2 regions of the Colwellia sp. MB02u-14 genome follow, and region 1 is predicted to be linked to the other one. Evidence: riboswitches for the same ligand, from Rfam matches in the RefSeq annotation. Region 1 holds a riboswitch; the other holds the start of a gene.
The links. Region 1 has a riboswitch for cyclic di-GMP ahead of H4J52_RS16160 (DUF3718 domain-containing protein). Riboswitches for the same ligand answer to the same signal wherever they lie in the genome.
Positions count from the first base shown of each region.

Region 2: another riboswitch for cyclic di-GMP. It lies ahead of H4J52_RS08200 (GGDEF domain-containing protein); the one in region 1 lies ahead of H4J52_RS16160 (DUF3718 domain-containing protein).

Region 1 is NZ_JACGUX010000086.1:24,034-28,833, reverse strand. Features, by position in the region: gene H4J52_RS16165 (patatin-like phospholipase family protein) at 1-1,075, opposite strand, end outside; gene H4J52_RS16160 (DUF3718 domain-containing protein) at 1,275-1,634, opposite strand; cyclic di-GMP riboswitch class I at 1,697-1,798, opposite strand; gene H4J52_RS16155 (3-oxoacid CoA-transferase subunit B) at 2,050-2,706, opposite strand; gene H4J52_RS16150 (CoA transferase subunit A) at 2,728-3,435, opposite strand; gene H4J52_RS16145 (hydroxymethylglutaryl-CoA lyase) at 3,501-4,421, opposite strand; gene H4J52_RS16140 (acetyl/propionyl/methylcrotonyl-CoA carboxylase subunit alpha) at 4,421-4,800, opposite strand, start outside.
Region 2 is NZ_JACGUX010000067.1:126,727-131,526, forward strand. Features, by position in the region: gene H4J52_RS08195 (hypothetical protein) at 1-1,484, opposite strand, end outside; cyclic di-GMP riboswitch class I at 1,667-1,749, shown strand; gene H4J52_RS08200 (GGDEF domain-containing protein) at 1,941-2,942, shown strand; gene H4J52_RS08205 (cytochrome c) at 3,116-3,415, shown strand; gene recQ (DNA helicase RecQ) at 3,489-4,800, opposite strand, start outside.

The DNA of each region.
Region 1 (4,800 bases):
AATAGTTTTTTTCAAATAACAAATAACTCACAATACTCGACTCTGAGTCATTAGAAATACCTACGCTACGTAATAATAAACGTATAGAGAGTGGCAAGTCTGAAAAATAATCTACGGCGATGGCGTTAAAGTCATGACTTGGATTGATCAGAAAAGATGATATAGGTTTCAGGCCATCTTTTTCTTTTCTCACTTTGGGCGGTATAAGCTTTATTGTTTCGTTAATTCGCTCTAAGCGTTCTATGTCACTGTGCAAAGTATCTGAAAAAATAGTATCAAGTAAATGACCGGCAACAGTCGATGTTGTTGGTGGATGAGGGTTGTTTACTTTGCTATGAAGTGGGGCTTTAGGTTGATCAACACCAATAATAAAGAGGTTTTCTCCACCTAAATGTATAGCTGGACTTAAGGGAGAAAGCTGATGTATAGAGCCATCACCATAATGCTCTTGGCGAATTTTTATCGAAGGAAACACCAATGGGATAGCGGCAGAGGCCATTAAGTGTTCACTGTTAATTTGACAAGGCTCACCCCGACGTTTAGCCCGAAACCATGGTGAAATAGACTCTTCTGATTGATAAAAACTGATTGAATCCCCATTACTATAGCTTGATGCAGTAATAGAAACCGCTGATAAGTAACCGCGTATAATATTGGCGTCGATGCGCTTAAAATCAACAACCATATTTAGCATGTCACGAAGTGGCGCATTATTTAGTAAGCTGCGCGCACTTTTATTCGCATAATCAGCTTGGAAACTAGCGAGCATGCCTTTAGCTAAATGAGAAAAAACTCTTATACCGTCGCTATGATAAACCCTACTGGTATTAATGTTTTTCCAGACCCATTCAAGTTTCTTTACCCCTAGATGAAAGCATGACGAGTAACATGCCAATGCTGTGGTATTGATGGCACCAGCAGAAGTACCACATATAATAGGAAAGGGGATACCATGATTTCTTGGAACAAATTTGGATATTGCGGAAAGCACGCCTACTTGATAAGCCGCTCGGGCTCCACCACCAGTAAGGATTAAAGCATTCTTACTGTCTTTATAGTTTCTCTTGGTTAACATGTAAATCGCAATTTTATTAATATGAGTTTAGTTTAATCAGTTTCATAGCGGTGTGCTAGGGCTTAGTGAGTGAAAAATAGATTTGAAAGAAAATAGAGGAAAAAAAACCTGCAGAAGCAGGCTTTTTAAATGACATAGAATTATTATCTAGTAAAACTGTACACTTGGTTTAACAAATAACGTCTACTAAAGAATAAGTTTAGCTGCTAACACGTTCGTTAGCTGCGTCTATCAATGGTTGCGATCCGGCTTGCAAAATAGTTAAGTTAGCTGAAACAATTCTCTTTGGTAATTTTGAAATCATCAAAGAACCTGTTTTAACTGAACCCTGAGACGATGCAAACGCCAACAGATTCTGTCCATTACACTCAATACCTTTAAAGATACTGCGAATTTTTAATCTATTCGTTTTTAAAAATGTACGCATGCGTTTTTTGTCGTCCGCAGCAACATACTGACAAATGCTTTGTGCAATGCTAGATGCTTGTGCTTTCGGCGCCGATACAACAGACGTTAATATTAAAACAGTGATGGTAGAAGCTAGTAATAATTTTTTCATTTTAGTAACCTTTCAATAAATTTAGTTAGTAAAGGAAAAAACCACGGGATGTACCTGTATAACGAGGTGACTCCGCTGTCATAGGATATACATTATAAAAACATAAATCCCTTAGACCGGTGGTTTTGCGTAACACGATTTCACGTGTTTTGCCTTTTCTTTGTCTCTTTTAGTATTGCTAATTGAGTAATTAAATGCAACACAAATGTACAAAATTGTAAGAATGAGTAACTATTTATTTAAAATTAATTATTTTTTATGATTATATTATTACTAATAAAATAGGAGCTTAATAAAAATTATTTCTTTTATTTATAAAAATAGCGATTTTTTAACTTAGGTGAAAATTTGATAACAAAAAAGAGAGTCATGTCTCTTTTTTGTTTTTCTCTGGTAAACAGGTAGTGTTCAATGGTTAAAATTTCATTTCAGGAACATTATTGGGCACAATTAATTCACCTTCAGTGAGTTTTATAATTTCTTCAACACTCACACCAGGTGCGCGCTCTACTAAATGAAATTTACCGTCTTTTATTTCAATAAAAGCTAAATCAGTCAGTACTCTTTTAATGCAGCCTTTACCGGTTAATGGCAAAGTACACTGAGAGAGTAATTTTGACACGCCATGCTTTGATGCATGGGTCATGGTCACAATAATATTATCAGCACCAGCCACTAAGTCCATTGCACCGCCCATACCTTTTATGAGTTTACCGGGGATCATATATGAAGCGATGTTACCGTTTACATCAACTTCAAAAGCGCCAAGTACGGTCAAATCAACATGGCCACCACGGATCATCGCGAAAGACTCTGCGCTATCAAAGACAGAAGCGCCTTTTGCCATAGTAACTGTTTGTTTACCGGCATTAATTAAGTCGGCGTCAATCTCATCTTCAGTGGGAAATTGTCCCATGCCAAGTAAGCCATTTTCAGACTGCAACATAACTTCTATTCCTGCTGGAATGAAGTTAGCAACGAGTGTTGGAATGCCGATACCTAAATTAACGTAATAACCGTCTTGTAACTCTTGTGCCACGCGTTGTGCTAGTTGTTCTCTTGATAAAGCCATGATTAAATCTCCAAAATTATTTTATGACTGAGCAATACGAACAGTGCGTTGTTCAATGCGTTTCTCAAAGGACCCTAAAATAAGGCGGTCAACGTAAATGCCAGGGGTATGAATTTGGTCAGGGTCTAATTCACCTGGTTCAACGATTTCTTCAACTTCAACAACAGTAATTTTACCTGCTGTTGCTGCCATGGGATTAAAGTTTCGTGCTGTTTTTCTATAAACCAAGTTACCGTAACGGTCTGCTTTCCATGCTTTAATAATAGCAAAGTCGCCTTTAACAGCAGGTTCAAGGATATACATTCTTCCCTCTATTTCACGCTCTTCTTTACCTTCAGCTACAGGCGTCCCGTAACCTGTTGCTGTAAAAAAAGCGGGTATCCCAGCACCTCCGGCTCGCATTTTTTCTGCGAGTGTCCCTTGTGGTGTCAGTTCTACTTCTAATTCTCCATTCATCATTTGGCGTTCAAACTCAGCGTTTTCACCCACATAAGAAGCAACAATTTTTTTGATTTGACGGTCTTGCAGTAATACACCCAAACCAAAATCATCAACACCACAATTATTTGAAACAAGTGTTAACGCTTTAGTACCTTTACGTTTTATTTCACTAATTAGGTTCTCTGGAATACCACATAAACCAAAGCCACCTGAAATAACAGTCATACCGTCTTCAAGTCCTGCCATCGCTTCTTCGTAGCTTGATACTACTTTGTCAAATCCGGCCATTATTCAATCCTCATTAAATTGATATCTGCAGTGTATTTATAATACACTGCTATTTTTTATTATATTTATGCTTGTGCGCGATACGCATTAGACACTTTAGATGAAGGTGTTTTACCTAATTTATCACTGATAAACCAACCAGCACGTACTAATTTATCTAAATTGATACCCGTATCAATATTCAAACCATTCAATAAATAGACAACATCTTCAGTAGCAACATTACCAGAAGCGCCTTTAGCATAAGGGCAACCACCTGATCCGGCAATGGCACTGTCAATAACAGCAATGCCATTTTGTAAAGCAGTGTAAATGTTAGTTAACGCCTGACCATAAGTATCATGAAAATGAACGGCTAGCTTAGCTTTTGGTACAAGGGCACTTACCGCTTGCAGCATTTTCTGTACGCTCATCGGAGTACCAACACCAACCGTATCGCCAAGCGATATTTCGTAACAGCCCATCTTGTAAAGTTTTTCAGCAACTTCAGCGACTTGCTGTGGATCAACTTCACCTTCATAGGGACAGCCAACCACACAAGACACATAGCCACGTACTGGTATATTCGCTTGTTTTGCTGCGGTCATTATCGGTTCAAACCGTTCGAGACTTTCGGCAATAGAACAGTTAATGTTTTTCTGGCTAAAGGCTTCAGAAGCGGCACCAAATATGGCAACTTCATTAGCACTTACCGCAACAGCTGCTTCAAAGCCTTTCATATTAGGAGTGAGAGCTGCGTAAGTGACACCTTTTTTTCGCGCTATACCATTGAAAACATCACTCGATGTTGCCATTTGTGGCACCCATTTCGGTGAAACAAAGCTGCCACTTTCAATGTAAGTGACACCGGCTTCGCTGAGCAAATTAATCAAGGTTATTTTATCTTCTGCGCTAATTTGTTGTTTTTCATTTTGTAAGCCGTCACGTGGGCCAACTTCAACGATTTTTACTTGTTTAGGTAATTCATTCTTAGCAAAAGAGCTCATTATACTTCCTCTGGCGTAAAAGCAAGTAACTCACTGCCGCCATCAACCATGTCACCTTCGGCGTAAAATAAGGTCTCAATGGTACCGTCTTCAGGGGCTCGAATGGTGTGCTCCATTTTCATCGCTTCCATGATCATCAATGGTTGGTCTTTAGCGACTTTATCACCGGCGTTCACTAACACGCTGACCATAGTACCGTTCATGGGTGCTAGTAGGCCGCCATGATTATCATCAGCATTATTGTCGCCGCAATCAGGCTTAATGTTAATAAAGTTAAAAACACCGTTTTGACGATATAAACTTATTTGGTCACCTGAGCTCGAGATATTATGGGCGATGGTGGCTTGGCTGCGATAGCCGTCAATACTTACATGCAATG
Region 2 (4,800 bases), on a different contig from region 1:
AACTCTTGCCAATTGATCACTGACAAATAACCAACTGCGAGTGGGTAATCATATTTTCTCGCCATCTTGTAGTTTAGCTGATAGCTTCTTTTGGTTTGAGAGGGAGTGACTAAATAAAATATTGGTTGTTCAACTTCATCATAGACCTGTTTCAAGCGTAATGTTCTTTGTCTTAACCAAAAAGAAGCAAACGTAATTAGCAAGAGTAAAACCATAAAAATTAACAGATATATTATCTCTTTTTGGGCGATATACTTGGCACTGAACTCATTGTGTAAGTTACTTTCTTCAGTCAAATTGAGAATTAATTTTAGACTTTTTTCATTGGCACTCAACATGTGAGGAGCATTAAGCACTAATGATGGCTCAGCCTTTTTTTGAAACTGTTGAAGAAGCTCAAGATAATTTTTGTGCAGTTCTAAGGCACTTTTATAATCGCCATTTTGCTGGTACATATCACTGAGTAAAAGTAACAATTTACTCTGTTTTACTGATAACTTTACATTTTTAGCCATTAATTCAGCTAATTGAAGATAATGTTGATATAAAGCATTGTTGCCTAAATAATTTGCGGTCTCAGCCAATAAAATTAGTGAAGTTAAATAAGGTTTATTTAAACTTTTTTCATTAAATGTGGTGCTTGCCGATAACAGCCAGCTGTGTGAATCTTGAAACTCTCTTTGCTTAAGTAATACCTCTGCCAAGCCTAATTCAGCATAGGCAACCAGAATTGGGGCATTTTTATTTTCACTATTTTTTTGCGCTTCCCAATATGCATTATAGGCATCATCAAGTAAATTTAACTGAAAATAAGCACGCGCTAAATGTAGGTAAGTTTGATCAATATTTGCTAGTTTATCTAAATCAAATTTTAGCGTTAATAATTTATTTTGCATAGTAAGTGAAGTTTGATAATCCCCTAAATAATAATGCGCTGTTGCCAATATTTCTAACAAGTAAAGATGATCCCTATATTGAGGATTCGCTGATATTAACACCTCTACTTGTTTAAGATCATTCGTCGCTAAATCATTTTGACTTTGCAAAGCATAGCTAACCGCTCGATAACTGAGTGCAACCAATCGATATTTCAAAACATCAGAGGACTCTGCCATTAAAATTACACGTGTTGCGAAATCTTGTGTTTGTGCATAGTTTTCCTGTAAATAATAACCATGCGCAACTTTAAGGAGTAAATTGAATTTTATCGAATTATTAAGTCCTTGCAAAGAGAGCCCGTCTTGCGCAAATTGCAAAGCATCAGCATCTTCGCCTTTATTATTAGCAACATCGGCCAGTAAAATAAAGATTTTACCACGGGTTTGCGTCGTATAATTCTCTCGGGATTCAAGAATATTGATTGATAGGGTAATTATTTCTTCATACGGAAGATTTTCAGATTCTTGTAAAAAATACCGTTCGGTATCTTTAATGTTTTGTTCAATATTGAGAGTATCACTAGCAAAGCAAAATGAATTAACCATAAAACAGCAAAGAATCACCAGCAATTTATAAAACATTATTAGCTAAAATCCTTTATTTAATTAGTAGTTATCTACTGTAAATTTATATTTTATTTATAAGTTTAAGTGAAAGTTCAACGAATATTCATAATAAAGGTTTACAAGCATAGTTCAACGCTTATAATGAAATTCGAGTTTCTAAAACTCGAAAAGGGCAAATCTAGTGAAAGCTAGAGACGCAAAGTTACCGGTCTAAGGGGAAACCTAAGATAGCGGAACTGCCAAATTTAGATATAGTGGGGGCTTGTCTATTCTTTGAACAGTTTGCTTTCGGTATACTTTGCGTGCCTTCCTACCCTTTTCTCCCACTAGACACTTAATAACAAGTGTTAATAAAAAATATATGGCACTTTACTTGTTTTTATTAGAAAATAGACTAACGAAATTTTACTTGGGTGCTTATATTGAGATGGAACGATGAAATATCATGATTCCATAATACAAGCTGAACAAAAAATGAATATGGCCGTAAAAGAATTACAGCGGTGGTGTTTACCTGTCAGCCCAATTAATTACGCAGTAAGCTACGAGTATATTAATAAAAAAAATATTCCACTTAATAAAACCATCGAAAATCAACTTACCTTAGGTAAGAAACTCGATAATTTCTTTATTGAAGAAAACTACCGTCAATACATTTTAGGTCAGAGTAACTTCAGAGACGAAATTATTGATGAACTTGAAGAAGTTGTTACTCATGTCGAGAAAAATAACCAAAAATCATCTTTAAATATTGATACACTTATTACCAACCTAGATAATAATATAGATCACTTACAATCTTCTGATAAAGAAACAGCAATTTCTGCAGCAAATAGCATACGCCATGCATCTCAAGCATTTAAACTAAATCAACAAAAATTTGCTGAGCATATTTCATTGACCTGTGAAAAGACACGGGCATTACAAGTTGAATTGAAAAAAGCACGTAAAGAGATTTATATGGATCCCCTGACAGGACTTTATAATCGTAAAGCTATGTCTAAACATTTAGATTTATGGTTAACACAAGATCCAAACCGACAGGTTGCGGCGATTTTAGTCAATGTGAATCAACTATCGGAAATTAATACACAATTTGGTCATTTAATTAGCGATGTTCTCCTATCAAAAATAGCCAGTAAAGTTAATAGCTATGTTGATGACAGCGGTTTACCTATTCGTTCTGGCGGAGATGAGTTTTTAATACTCTTACCTGACGTTGATAAAGCAAGCGCAAGAGAAATTGCTGATAAAATATCACAAGGTGTTGAGAAGCTTCGCTTTGTTAGCAGCAAATCTGGCGTTAGATTACCTAAAATGACTTTATCGATTGGCGTGGAAATATTTAATATCGCTGAAAATGCAAACAATATTTTAAAAAAAGCTCGACGCTTGCTCCCTGATTATCCCCTAGACAATAACGTATTAAGTTTTTAATAATTTACGAATAAGTCGATTCAGACTTTAGCTAATAAAAGTTTATTCTGGTTTATAAATCAAAGAATTATACTTTGCGATTACTTAGCTTAAGAAAGTCAACGACAGCCAACCTCTTTTCTCATATACTCAAGCAAGTATAAAAATCCTAACGACTAAGAGAGAAATAAGTTATGAAAAAAATTACTTTAGCTGTTGCCGCTACTTTAATGATGGCATCTCCTGTTTTTGCTGGTGATGTTGCTGCTGGTAAAGCAAAAACTGGTATGTGTGCCGCTTGTCATGGCGTTGCAGGTATCTCTGCAGTTCCAATGTACCCAAATCTTGCTGGACAAAAAGAAGCTTATACGGCGAGCCAATTAAAGGCCTTTAAAGCTGGCACACGTAAAAATGCCATAATGGGACCTATGGCTATGGGTTTAAGTGATGAAGATATCGCAAATATTGCGGCTTATTACGCTAGTTTAAAGTAAACTCCCTAATTATTGTTGAACTTCGTTCATCAATAATTCATATTAAAAAACGCTCAATTGAGCGTTTTTTGTTTTAAGCACTATGCTGTTGAATAACTTGTAAAAACTCATGGCCATAACGGGCAAGTTTAGTATCACCAATACCATTAATATTTAGCATTTGCTGTGATGTTTTTGGCTTTTCACGCGCAAGCTCTGATAACGTTGCATCGTTAAAGACAATGAATGGCGCAATATCCTCGGCATCTGCAATCGTTTTACGCAAACTTCTTAATTTAACAAATAACACACGGTCATAACGTTTATCAGTTTTATCTTGTTGCCAGTAGCTCGCTTTTTGTAACCTCGGCGAAGCTAACATTAAGGGTTCCTCACCTTTTAACACCGAACGCGATGCTTGTGTTAAAAATAATGCAGATTGTTGGGATATATCTTGTTGTAAAAACCCTAAATGAATCAATTGCCTAATAATTGCAAACCAATACCCAGGTGTTTTGCTTTTACCAATCGCAAAAGTTGATACTTTTTCATGTTCTAGCTGTCTAACCTTTTCGGTTAATTCTCCTCTGAGTACTTGTACAACGTGTTCAATGTCCCCCTGTTGCTGAATACGAAAAACACAAGACAGTACTTTTTGCGCGGCTTCCGTGGCGTCAAATTGAGTCGGAGGATCTAAGCAAATATCACAATTACCACATTTTTTTGTGGTGAATTCTGCAAAGTAATTGAGTACAACTTGTCGACGACAGGTTTGCGCTTCGATAAAGCCTTTCAACGCTTGAAAACGCTGCTGCTCGACATTGACCCTTTCTTCATTATCACCATCGGCTATATACTTAGTAATGCGTTCAACATCTTTTTCATCATACAAAAATAACGCTTCTGCCGCTAAACCATCTCGCCCAGCACGGCCAATTTCTTGATAATATGACTCTAATGTTCTCGGTGGTTCAAAGTGGATCACAAAGCGAATGTTTGATTTATTGATACCTAATCCAAAAGCTACGGTGGCAATAACCACTTGAATATTATCTTTGGCAAAACCATCTTGGACAATATTGCGCATGTCTGTTTCCATGCCAGCATGATAAGCAGAACAATTTATACCTGCACTTGCTAACATTTTAGATAACTTTTCTACTTGCCAACGGCTACTACAATAAACAATACCGCAATCATCGCCGCGCTTTTGAATGTAACGTAAGACCTGATGATCTCCTTTATATTTATCGGCCAGCGTAAAACGAATGTTAGGCCTGTCGAAGCTATCAAGGTGAATGTAAGGGTCATTTAATGCAAGCTGGAGTAAGATATCTCTGCGGGTAGTAACATCAGCAGTCGCTGTTAATGCCATAACAGGTACCGATGGAAAACGTTGTTTTATT